DNA from 2 places in the Vibrio rhizosphaerae genome. Region 1 is predicted to be linked to the other one. Evidence: predicted binding sites of a transcription regulator. Region 1 holds the regulator's gene; the other holds the start of a gene.
The links. Region 1 encodes MetJ, which represses methionine synthesis genes. Its sites were predicted from a motif close to TTAGACNTNTANANGTCTAA; they were not measured.

Region 2: a site for MetJ is predicted at 1,519-1,538, ahead of metH (methionine synthase). Genes of this name have one in related genera too.

What each region holds. Positions count from the first base shown of each region.
Region 1 is NZ_AP024903.1:283,091-288,356, forward strand. Features, by position in the region: gene OCV37_RS01200 (bifunctional aspartate kinase/homoserine dehydrogenase II) at 1-758, opposite strand, end outside; gene OCV37_RS01205 (O-succinylhomoserine (thiol)-lyase) at 758-1,924, opposite strand; gene metJ (met regulon transcriptional regulator MetJ) at 2,138-2,455, shown strand; gene OCV37_RS01215 (glutathione S-transferase family protein) at 2,548-3,198, shown strand; gene OCV37_RS01220 (malic enzyme-like NAD(P)-binding protein) at 3,281-4,558, opposite strand; gene rpmE (50S ribosomal protein L31) at 4,878-5,099, opposite strand.
Region 2 is NZ_AP024903.1:3,077,829-3,083,094, reverse strand. Features, by position in the region: gene OCV37_RS13450 (phospholipase A) at 1-8, shown strand, start outside; gene OCV37_RS13445 (cation:proton antiporter) at 77-1,393, opposite strand; gene metH (methionine synthase) at 1,585-5,259, shown strand.

The DNA of each region.
Region 1 (5,266 bases):
GCCAGTTCGCTGGCTTCATCCAGACGAAGTAACGGCAACAGACAGGCATCGGAGACAATTCTGGGGTCAGCACTGTAGACACCGGCGACATCACTCCAGATGGTTACCCGTTCGACTTCTGCCAGTGCACCAATGATGGTCGCCGAGTAATCGGAACCATTGCGTCCCAGCAGCACGGTTTCACCGGCTTCATCTTGTGCGATAAAGCCCGTGATCACGATCCGCTGATGACCGTGTTGCGCCAGAATTTCTTTGAGCAGCGGATAAGACTGAGCCCGGTCGATTTCCGGTTGTGTCTCCCGGTGAGCGCGTAAAAAGGCTCTGGCATCTTGTGCAATCGCCATTAATCCTTGCTGATTGAGTAGTGCGGCCATTAAACGAGATGACCACATCTCACCATGAGCCTGCACAAATGCCTGTTGAGCCGCTGTCAGTGGGGCGGTGAGTTTTGCAAGGGTCATGCACTCATCACCGAGCCGGTTCGTCAATGCCTGAGCGGCTTCGCCTTCGAGCAATTCGGTAATCAACTGACGTTGAAATTGTTGGATTTGAGCCAAAATTTCTTGAGCCTGCTGCGGTGCAACCGTGAGATTTTCAATAAAAGCAATGAGTTGATTGGTTGTTTTGCCTGCGGCAGAAACCACAACCAGATCGTGACTTTGCGAGTACTCTTTGAGGATGTGAGCAACGCGGCGATAACATGCCGGATCAGCCAGACTACTTCCTCCGAATTTATGGAGGTGGCGTACGGTGGTCATCAACGATTCTCCTTTACCCAATTCAGGGATTGATCCAGATCGGCAATCAAGTCATCAGCATCTTCTAAGCCGACTGATAGCCGTAATAGTTGTAGCGAAATTCCCGCTTTGTGGAGCGCTTCCTCACCCATCGCACGATGAGTCATCGTCGCCGGGTGGCAAATTAAACTTTCGACACCACCGAGTGATTCCGCTAATGAAAACAGCTTGAGCCGGCTGACAAATTGTTGCAACTCTTCATAGCTCCCTGCAAATTCAAAACTAAGCATCGAACCAAAGCCACTTTGCTGCTTTTTCGCAATCTCATGACCGGGATGAGTCGGTAAGCTTGGGTGGTAAATGGTCCCGATGAGAGGGTGGGACTGCAAGTACGCGAGTATTTTCAGCGAGTTTTCTTCATGGCAACGCATTCTCGGACTCAAGGTACGAAGCCCTCTGAGCGTCATATAACTATCGAATGGTGTGCCGGAAGCACCGATACAGTTGGCCCACCAGGAAAGCTGTTCTGCGTGTTCTTTACTGTGACTGATGATGACGCCGCCAATCACATCGGAGTGGCCATTGATGTATTTGGTCGTAGAATGGATCACAAAGTCAGCACCCAAAGATATTGGCTGTTGGTAGACCGGAGTCAGGAAAGTATTGTCCACGGCAACTAAAGCACCAACCTGTTTGGCCTGTTGGCAGATTTTTTGAATATCGACGACGCGAACCAGCGGGTTCGATGGGGTTTCCAGCAAAATGAGTTTTGGTTTCTGGGCCAGAGCCTCAGTCAGTGCAACCTCGTCACATTGATCGACGAATAACACCCGAAAGTCGCCTTTGTTGGCTCGGGTATTGAATAAACGATAGGTGCCACCATAACAATCATTAGGTGCGACAATGAGATCATCAGGGCCGATAAAAGTAGAGACCCAGAGGTTGAGCGCGGATGTCCCGCAATTGGTAATGACGGCACCCTGACCGCCTTCCAGCTCGTACAGTGCCTGTTCCAGAAGTCCGCGGTTCGGATTACCGGAACGGGTATAGTCATACTGAGGGACTTCTCCGAATGCCGGAAATCCATAATTCGTTGAGAGATAAATCGGCGGAACGACAGCATGGTACTGCGTGTCTGACTCAATACCCGTTCTAACGGCGATAGTTGCAGGTTTGCGAGTGCTCATATGTGATTCCTTTCTACTTGGTGACAGGTGGCGTTCATGACTGACAGCCTCAACCAACACGGATTGAGTGTGGTTGCTCACTCTACTGATTTTTCAATAAGACGTCAATACTTCCAGACGTCTATATGTCTTTGCTTATAGCAGTAAATAAAGCTAAAATTAACACCTACTTTTTTTGATAATAATGATGGATTCCGGCAATGAGGGGAAGCAATGGCTGATTGGAATGGTGAATATATAAGTCCTTATGCTGAACATGGTAAGAAAAACGAGCAGGTCAAGAAAATTACGGTTTCTATCCCGTTGAAAGTTCTTAAAGTATTGACGGATGAACGGACCAGACGCCAGATCAATAACTTACGTCATGCAACAAACAGTGAGCTTTTGTGTGAAGCATTTCTACATGCCTATACCGGGCAGCCTTTGCCGACGGATGAAGATTTGCGTAAAGATCGTCCGGATGATATTCCGACCGAAGCAAAAGCCATGATGACCGCAATGGGCATTGAATTTGAATCTTATGATGAGTAATCCGCGGTATTTTCTCGAAAGGAAGTCATGTAACTAACACAGAGTGACTTCCTGAGATGAGCAGAAGCGTCTTGAGCAGAAGGAACGTCGGTATGATTTATGTGCATTACCTTGAGCAGTCCCGGGCCATACGTGTGGTTTGGCTGTTGGAAGCGCTCGGGCTCGAATATGAAGTTGTTCATTATGGCAGGGACCCGAAAACTTGGGGGGCACCAGATGCTCTGAAATCCATTCATCCGTTAGGTAAGTCACCGACGATTGTTGACGGCGAACAGACGATTGCCGAGTCGGGTGCCATTATTGAATATCTGATCGATGCCTACGATCACCAACATCGTTTCCGGCCTGAGTCGGGTCAGGCATTACTGGATTATCGTTACTGGTTACATGCCGCTGAAGGCTCGTTCATGATGTGGTTGGTGATGCGGCTGATCTTTATCAAATCAAGAGAAAAGCTCCCATTCTTGTTGCGTCCGTTGATTGGTTCCTTCCTCAATAAGATGGATCAGATAGTCATTGAGCCTCGCGTTTCTACTTTTTTACGTTATATCGATGACACGCTAGCGCAGCGAACATGGTTTACCGGAGAGCAGCTTAGCGGTGCTGATTTTCAGATGAGTCTGGTATTACAGCTAGCCGACATGCGGGCCGATCTATCTTCTTATCCGAACATTCAACGTTATCTTAAACAGGTGGCTCAACTGGAGAGTTATCAGCAAGCCTTGCAAAATATCCCAGCCTGAACCGATAGATTAAAAGCAAAATGAAGAAAGAGGAGACACTGGGTGTCTCCTCTTTCTTGTACTGTGGATTAAGTGTGTTGCCTTAATCCTGCATGTAACCTTCAGGCATTGAAATTCGGGCAACGCCTGAGTCAACGGCTGCTTGAGCTACGGCTCTGGCTACCCGGGGCAGCAGGCGAGGATCCATCGGTTTGGGAATGATGTACTCGGGGCCGAATGAAAGGCTATCGACACTGGCCGCTTTTAAGACTTCTGCCGGTACTGCTTCTTTTGCAAGCTGACGAATCGCTTCAACCGCTGCTATTTTCATTTCATCGTTAATTTCGCTCGCCCGAATATCCAAGGCACCACGGAAGATGAACGGGAAGCACAGAACGTTATTGACCTGATTTGGGTAGTCAGAACGACCTGTTCCCATGATCAAATCGTTGCGAACTTGATAAGCCAGCTCCGGTTTAATTTCTGGATCTGGATTTGAGCAGGCAAAGACAATCGGTTTTTCTGCCATGAGGGCTAATGCTTCCGGTGGCAGCAGATTTGGACCTGAAACGCCAAGGAATAAATCAGCATCCTGAATCACATCTTCCAGCGTTCTCTTATCCGTATTATTGGCAAATAACTGTTTGTATTCGTTCAGATCATCACGACGAGTGTGAATCACCCCTTTACGATCAAGCATATAGATTTTTTCACGCATGGCCCCGCATTTGATCAGCAGTTCCATACAGGCAACGGCAGCTGCGCCGGCACCCAGACAAACGATCGTACACTCTTTCAGATCTTTGCCCTGAAGTTCAATGGCATTGAGCATTCCTGCCGCAGTGACAATGGCTGTGCCGTGCTGGTCATCGTGGAATACTGGTACATCACAACGTTCGATAAGACGCCGTTCGATTTCAAAACAATCCGGTGCCTTGATATCTTCCAGATTAATGCCACCAAACGTATCGGCAATATTCGCAACCGTCTCGACGAACTCATCGATAGTACGGTGTTTCACTTGAATGTCGAATGAATCAAGGCCGGCGAATCGTTTGAAAAGCAATGCTTTTCCTTCCATCACCGGTTTAGATGCCATTGGCCCTAGATTGCCGAGTCCAAGGATCGCTGTTCCGTTAGAGATAACGGCAACGGTGTTTCCTTTTGCGGTGTATTTGTAAATATTATCGACATCCTGCGCAATCTCACGAACAGGCTCGGCAACGCCGGGGCTATAGGCTAAAGCCAGATCTGCAGCGGTATCAGCTGGCTTGGTGAGGGTGACTGCAATTTTTCCTGCAGTCGGAATGGCGTGATAATCCAAAGCTTTCTGGCGAAATGCTTCTTCGGGGGTTAAATCTTGGTGATTATCTTCAGACATAAGGGTCGCGTCTCGTTGTAATGTTGATCGGAAAAGTTACAGGGAAAGAGACATCATTCTAATGGATGTGAGGGGATCTGCCTAGGCACTCATGGCATTATGTATTTAAAAATCACATAAATATGGAGAGGTTGGAGGAGTTTATGCTGATATATTCTGTTTTATGCAACGATTACATTGATATTGGCAAATCAGTACTATATCGATAGGTCATGATGACTGACGGCAATAAGGTTGGTATCAGGAGTGTGGGGATGGGTTTGGGAAAATAAAAAGGACACCTGCTGGTGTCCTTTTTAAAATTCTCAGTGAAGAGAAATTATTTTTTACCGCTGCTCAGCGCGCCGAAACGCTTGTTGAAGCGATCTACACGACCACCGGTATCAACGATACGTTGTTTACCAGTATAGAATGGGTGACATTTGTCACAAACATCCAAGTGCAGAGAATCTTTGTCCAGTGTTGATCTGAATTCGAAAGCGTTGCCGCAAGAACAGGTTGCGCTTACAACTTTGTATTCTGGATGGATACCAGTTTTCATGGGAGAACCTCAAAAATCGGGCCATGTCGCTATCCGGATCGTTGCCGGACACCACATGTCAGTTAATCATATCGTCTTACATCGGTTGTGATACGGGTATCCGCATCATCAAGGCGCGCTATATTAAAGAATCCATGAGCGGGGATCAACTAGTTTTGCTGTTATTT
Region 2 (5,266 bases), 710 kb from region 1:
TGCTGTAATGGCTGTCTTTAAATCTCTATTTCATTTTTAAGATGGTTCACGTTTGTGAACCATCTTTTTTAATCGATTAAGCTTGATTTTCCTCAGCTTGAGCAGCTTCTTCTATTTCCTTATCGAGTTCTGCCTTTTTGGCTTTTTCAACCATTGGAGTAATGGTTGAGCCCTGAACCAAAATTGAGAACACAACAACGGCGTAAGTCATGACCAGAATAATTTCTTTCACATCAATCAGCTTTTCTGGAATGATCAGGACGCCGGATGGAATGGAGAGTGCCATCGCTAAGGCTAATCCACCACGAAGCCCGCCCCAAGTTAGTATTCTGATAGACCACTGATTGTACTGACGGTAGCGTTTGAAGCCGATATAGGATACATAAACACTCAAATAACGAGCTAACAGTACCAATGGGATAGCAATCGCCATCATGATCCAGTCTTCTTCGTGGAATTCAAACAGAAGCATCGACATCCCGATTAAAAGGAAAAGCACGCCGTTAAGGAACTCATCAACCAGCTCCCAGAAATGATCCAAATGCTCTTCACTTTCTTTGGAAAAGCCTATAAAGCGTGTCCAGTTGCCGATCATAATACCTGATACAACCATGGCTAGAGGGCCGGAGACATGAAGGATCTCAGCGAATGCATAGCCGGCTGTGGGAATACCAATCGTAAGTAACAACTCCATCGAATGGTCATCGGTGGCGCTGATCAGATAATGAAAGATAATTCCCAGAACAAAACCATAGGCAATCCCCCCAATCGCTTCTTGCATAAACAATTGGGAAACACTAATGATAGTCGGTGGCTCTGAACCAAAAGCAATGGTAAAGATAGTCACGAAAATGACTAAGCCGAAGCCATCATTAAATAAGGATTCGCCTTCAATTTGAGTTGATATTCTTTTCGGAGCATTGAGTTTTTTGACAATGGCGAGTACGGCGATAGGGTCAGTCGGAGAAATCAGAGCACCGAACAGTAAACAGTAAACTAGATCAAACTGAATACCAATCAATTGACAAATACCGTATAAAGCGAAGCCGATAAAGAAAGTCGAGAAAAGTGTGGCACCAAGAGCAAGTACAGTGATCTCCCATTTTTGGTCTCTTAAGTTCGGCAGCTTGATTCCAAGACCTCCGGCAAAAAGGAGAAAGCCTAAAATTCCTTTGAGAAGAAAATTTTCAAAGTTGATACTACTCATGGTTGTTGCCGCAATTTGCGTCAAATGGAACCAATTATTCTGACCAGCAATTAAGATCAGTAAAGAAAGCAGCATTGAGCCAGCAGTAATGGCGATAGTTGTTTGCATCCTGCTTATTTTACTGTTTAAAAAAGCAATCAACATTGCAGCAGCAGCAAGAAAGCATAGTGTATGGTAGACCGACATGTTTTTCTCTTCACATCTTGAAAACGGAGTTTGAAATTTTCCTTTGATGTCGGACAAATAGCAATCACTTTTTCTGGTAATGCGGTGATCTCTTTTCGGGATGAAATGTTCTATTATATAACCGTATGGACGTCTAGATTTCTAGTGATTGTGTGGTAGGATGAACAAAAAGTAAGGGATAGGGCAGTCGCGTGAGTCGTATAAAGCATCAGATAGCAGAACAGCTTCAAAAACGTATTTTATTGATCGATGGTGGCATGGGCACCATGATTCAGGGATACAACTTACAAGAAGAGGATTATCGCGGTGAACGTTTTGCTGATTGGCACTGCGATGTGAAAGGGAATAACGATCTGCTGGTATTGACTCAACCCGATTTAATTAAAGAAATTCATTCGAGTTATCTTGAAGCGGGTGCTGATATCCTTGAAACCAATACATTTAATGCAACCGCGATCGCCATGGCTGACTATGATATGCAGTCATACAGTGAAGCGATAAATTTTGCGGCCGCTCAGCTTGCCAGAGAAGTTGCCGATCAATGGACCGCTAAAACACCGGAGCGCCCTCGTTATGTCGCCGGTGTACTCGGCCCGACCAATCGAACATGTTCTATTTCTCCTGACGTCAATGATCCGGGCTTTCGTAATGTGACGTTTGATGGCTTGGTCAATGCTTATTCTGAATCGACACGCGCTTTGATTAAGGGCGGTGTTGATCTGATCATGCTGGAGACGATCTTTGATACGTTAAATGCTAAAGCCTGTGCTTTTGCCGTTGAGAGCGTGTTTGATGAATTAAATATAACTTTGCCTGTTATGATCTCCGGGACCATTACCGATGCCTCAGGCCGAACCCTGTCCGGCCAGACCACTGAAGCTTTTTATAACTCATTGCGCCATGTGCAGCCCTTATCGTTTGGGTTGAATTGTGCACTCGGTCCCGACGAATTGCGTCCTTACGTTGCAGAACTGTCTCGTATTTCTGAATCTTATGTCTCTGCTCACCCCAACGCTGGATTGCCCAATGCTTTCGGTGAATATGATCTGTCTCCTGAAGAAATGGCTGAACATATCGGTGAATGGGCCCGGGCTGGTTTTCTTAACATAGTCGGCGGCTGTTGTGGAACGACCCCCGAGCATATCCGCCATATCGCTTTAGCGGTAGATGGCGTGCAACCCCGTGCTTTACCGAAGATCCCTGTCGCATGTCGCCTGTCGGGATTAGAGCCTCTCCTGATCGAGAAGGAAACCTTGTTTGTCAATGTGGGCGAGCGGACTAATGTAACCGGCTCTGCCCGGTTTAAACGACTGATTAAAGAAGAGCTGTACGATGAAGCTCTGGATGTGGCGCGACAGCAAGTTGAGAATGGTGCCCAGATTATTGATATCAATATGGATGAAGGCATGCTCGATGCCGAAGCCTGTATGGTCCGTTTTTTAAATTTGTGTGCTTCAGAGCCTGAGATTTCCAAAGTGCCGGTTATGGTTGACTCCTCAAAATGGGAAGTCATCGAAGCTGGTCTAAAATGTATTCAAGGTAAAGGGATTGTGAACTCTATTTCCTTGAAAGAAGGAAAAGAGAAGTTTGTTCATCAGGCTAAATTGATTCGTCGTTATGGTGCTGCCGTTGTGGTCATGGCATTTGATGAAGTCGGGCAAGCGGATACCCGTGAACGGAAAATTGAAATTTGTACCAAGGCTTACCGGATACTGGTTGATGAGGTCGGTTTCCCGCCGGAAGATATTATTTTTGACCCCAATATTTTTGCGGTGGCAACCGGGATTGACGAGCATAACAACTATGCGGTTGATTTTATCAACGCTGTCGGGGATATCAAAAGAGAGCTACCTTATGCGATGGTTTCCGGTGGCGTATCCAACGTTTCTTTCTCATTCCGCGGCAATAACTATGTGCGGGAAGCCATTCATGCTGTATTCCTTTATCACTGTTTTAAGAATGGGATGGATATGGGGATCGTCAATGCCGGGCAGCTCGAGATCTATGACAATGTTCCTGAAAAGCTACGGAATGCGGTTGAAGATGTCGTCCTTAACCGCAGAGACGATAGTACGGAGCGTTTACTGGAAATTGCAGAAGCGTATCGAGAAAATGCGGTGGGCAAAGCGGAAGATGCATCGGCATTAGAGTGGCGGACATGGCCGGTCTCTAAGCGTCTTGAGCATGCATTAGTCAAAGGGATTACTGAGTTCATTACTGAAGATACAGAAGAAGCAAGACAACAGGCATCAAAGCCATTAGAGGTCATCGAAGGCCCACTCATGGATGGTATGAATGTCGTTGGTGATTTGTTTGGCGAAGGGAAAATGTTTCTTCCTCAGGTGGTTAAATCGGCACGGGTGATGAAACAGGCGGTTGCTTATCTTGAACCCTATATCAATGCGGAGAAACAAGCCGGAAGTACCAATGGGAAAATATTACTGGCAACCGTCAAGGGCGACGTGCACGATATCGGCAAGAATATTGTTGGTGTCGTGCTGCAGTGTAACAACTACGAAATCATCGATCTCGGGGTGATGGTTCCTTGTGAGCAGATACTCAAAGTTGCCAAAGAAAAACAGGTTGACATTGTTGGTTTATCAGGATTAATTACCCCGTCTTTAGATGAGATGGTTCATGTTGCCAAAGAGATGGAACGTCAGGGATTTGAGCTGCCGCTATTGATTGGCGGTGCCACCACATCGAAGGCACATACTGCGGTTAAAATCGAGCAAAACTATCATCAGCCGGTGGTTTATGTAAACAATGCTTCCCGGGCTGTGGGGGTTTGTACCTCTCTGCTATCGGATGAATTACGGCCGGCATTTGTCGAGAAGCTGAATATTGATTATGAACGGACCCGGGAACAACATGCCCGAAAAACGCCCCGGACTCGCCCGATCACATTAGAAGAAGCGCAAGCAAACCGTGTTGCGATTGATTGGGATCATTACACCCCGCCCGTTCCCCTGCAAAGTGGGGTTCATGTCTTTGATGATTTTGATATTGCTACACTGCGTCGATATATCGACTGGACACCTTTTTTCATGACTTGGTCACTGATGGGGAAATATCCGGCGATTCTGGATCATGAAGAGGTCGGTGAAGAAGCGCGCCGTCTGTTTAAAGATGCCAATGAATTTCTGGATCGTGTCGAGCGTGAAGGCCTGATGAAAGCCCGGGGAATTTGTGCATTGTTCCCGGCAGCGAGTGTCGGGGATGATATTGAAGTTTATCGGGATGAATCGCGTCAGGAAGTCACGCACCGGTTACACCACTTACGACAGCAAACCCAAAAGCCAAAAGGGTATAACTATTGTCTGTCTGACTACATTGCACCAAAGAGTTGTGGAAAAAAAGACTGGATCGGTGCTTTTGCGGTGACTGGTGGTATTGGTGAACGAGAACTTGCTGATGCGTATAAAGCGCAAGGGGATGATTACAATGCCATCATGGTTCAGGCCGTTGCCGACCGTTTGGCAGAAGCCTTTGCCGAATATCTCCATGAACGGGTTCGTAAAGAGATTTGGGGATATGCAGCGGATGAGCGTTTGACCAATGATGATCTCATTCGGGAAAAATATCAGGGTATCAGGCCAGCTCCCGGTTATCCTGCTTGTCCGGAACATACGGAAAAAGCCACCATCTGGGACATGCTCCAAGTCGAAGAAAAGATCGGGATGTCTTTGACAACCAGTTATGCAATGTGGCCCGGTGCCTCTGTATCCGGTTGGTATTTCTCTCATCCTGATTCGCGGTATTTCGCTGTGGCAGGGATTCAGGAAGATCAACTGCTGAGTTATGCGCAACGAAAAGGCTGGGGGCGTGAAGAAGCCGAAAAATGGCTGGCTCCGAATATGGAGTAGTTGTTTA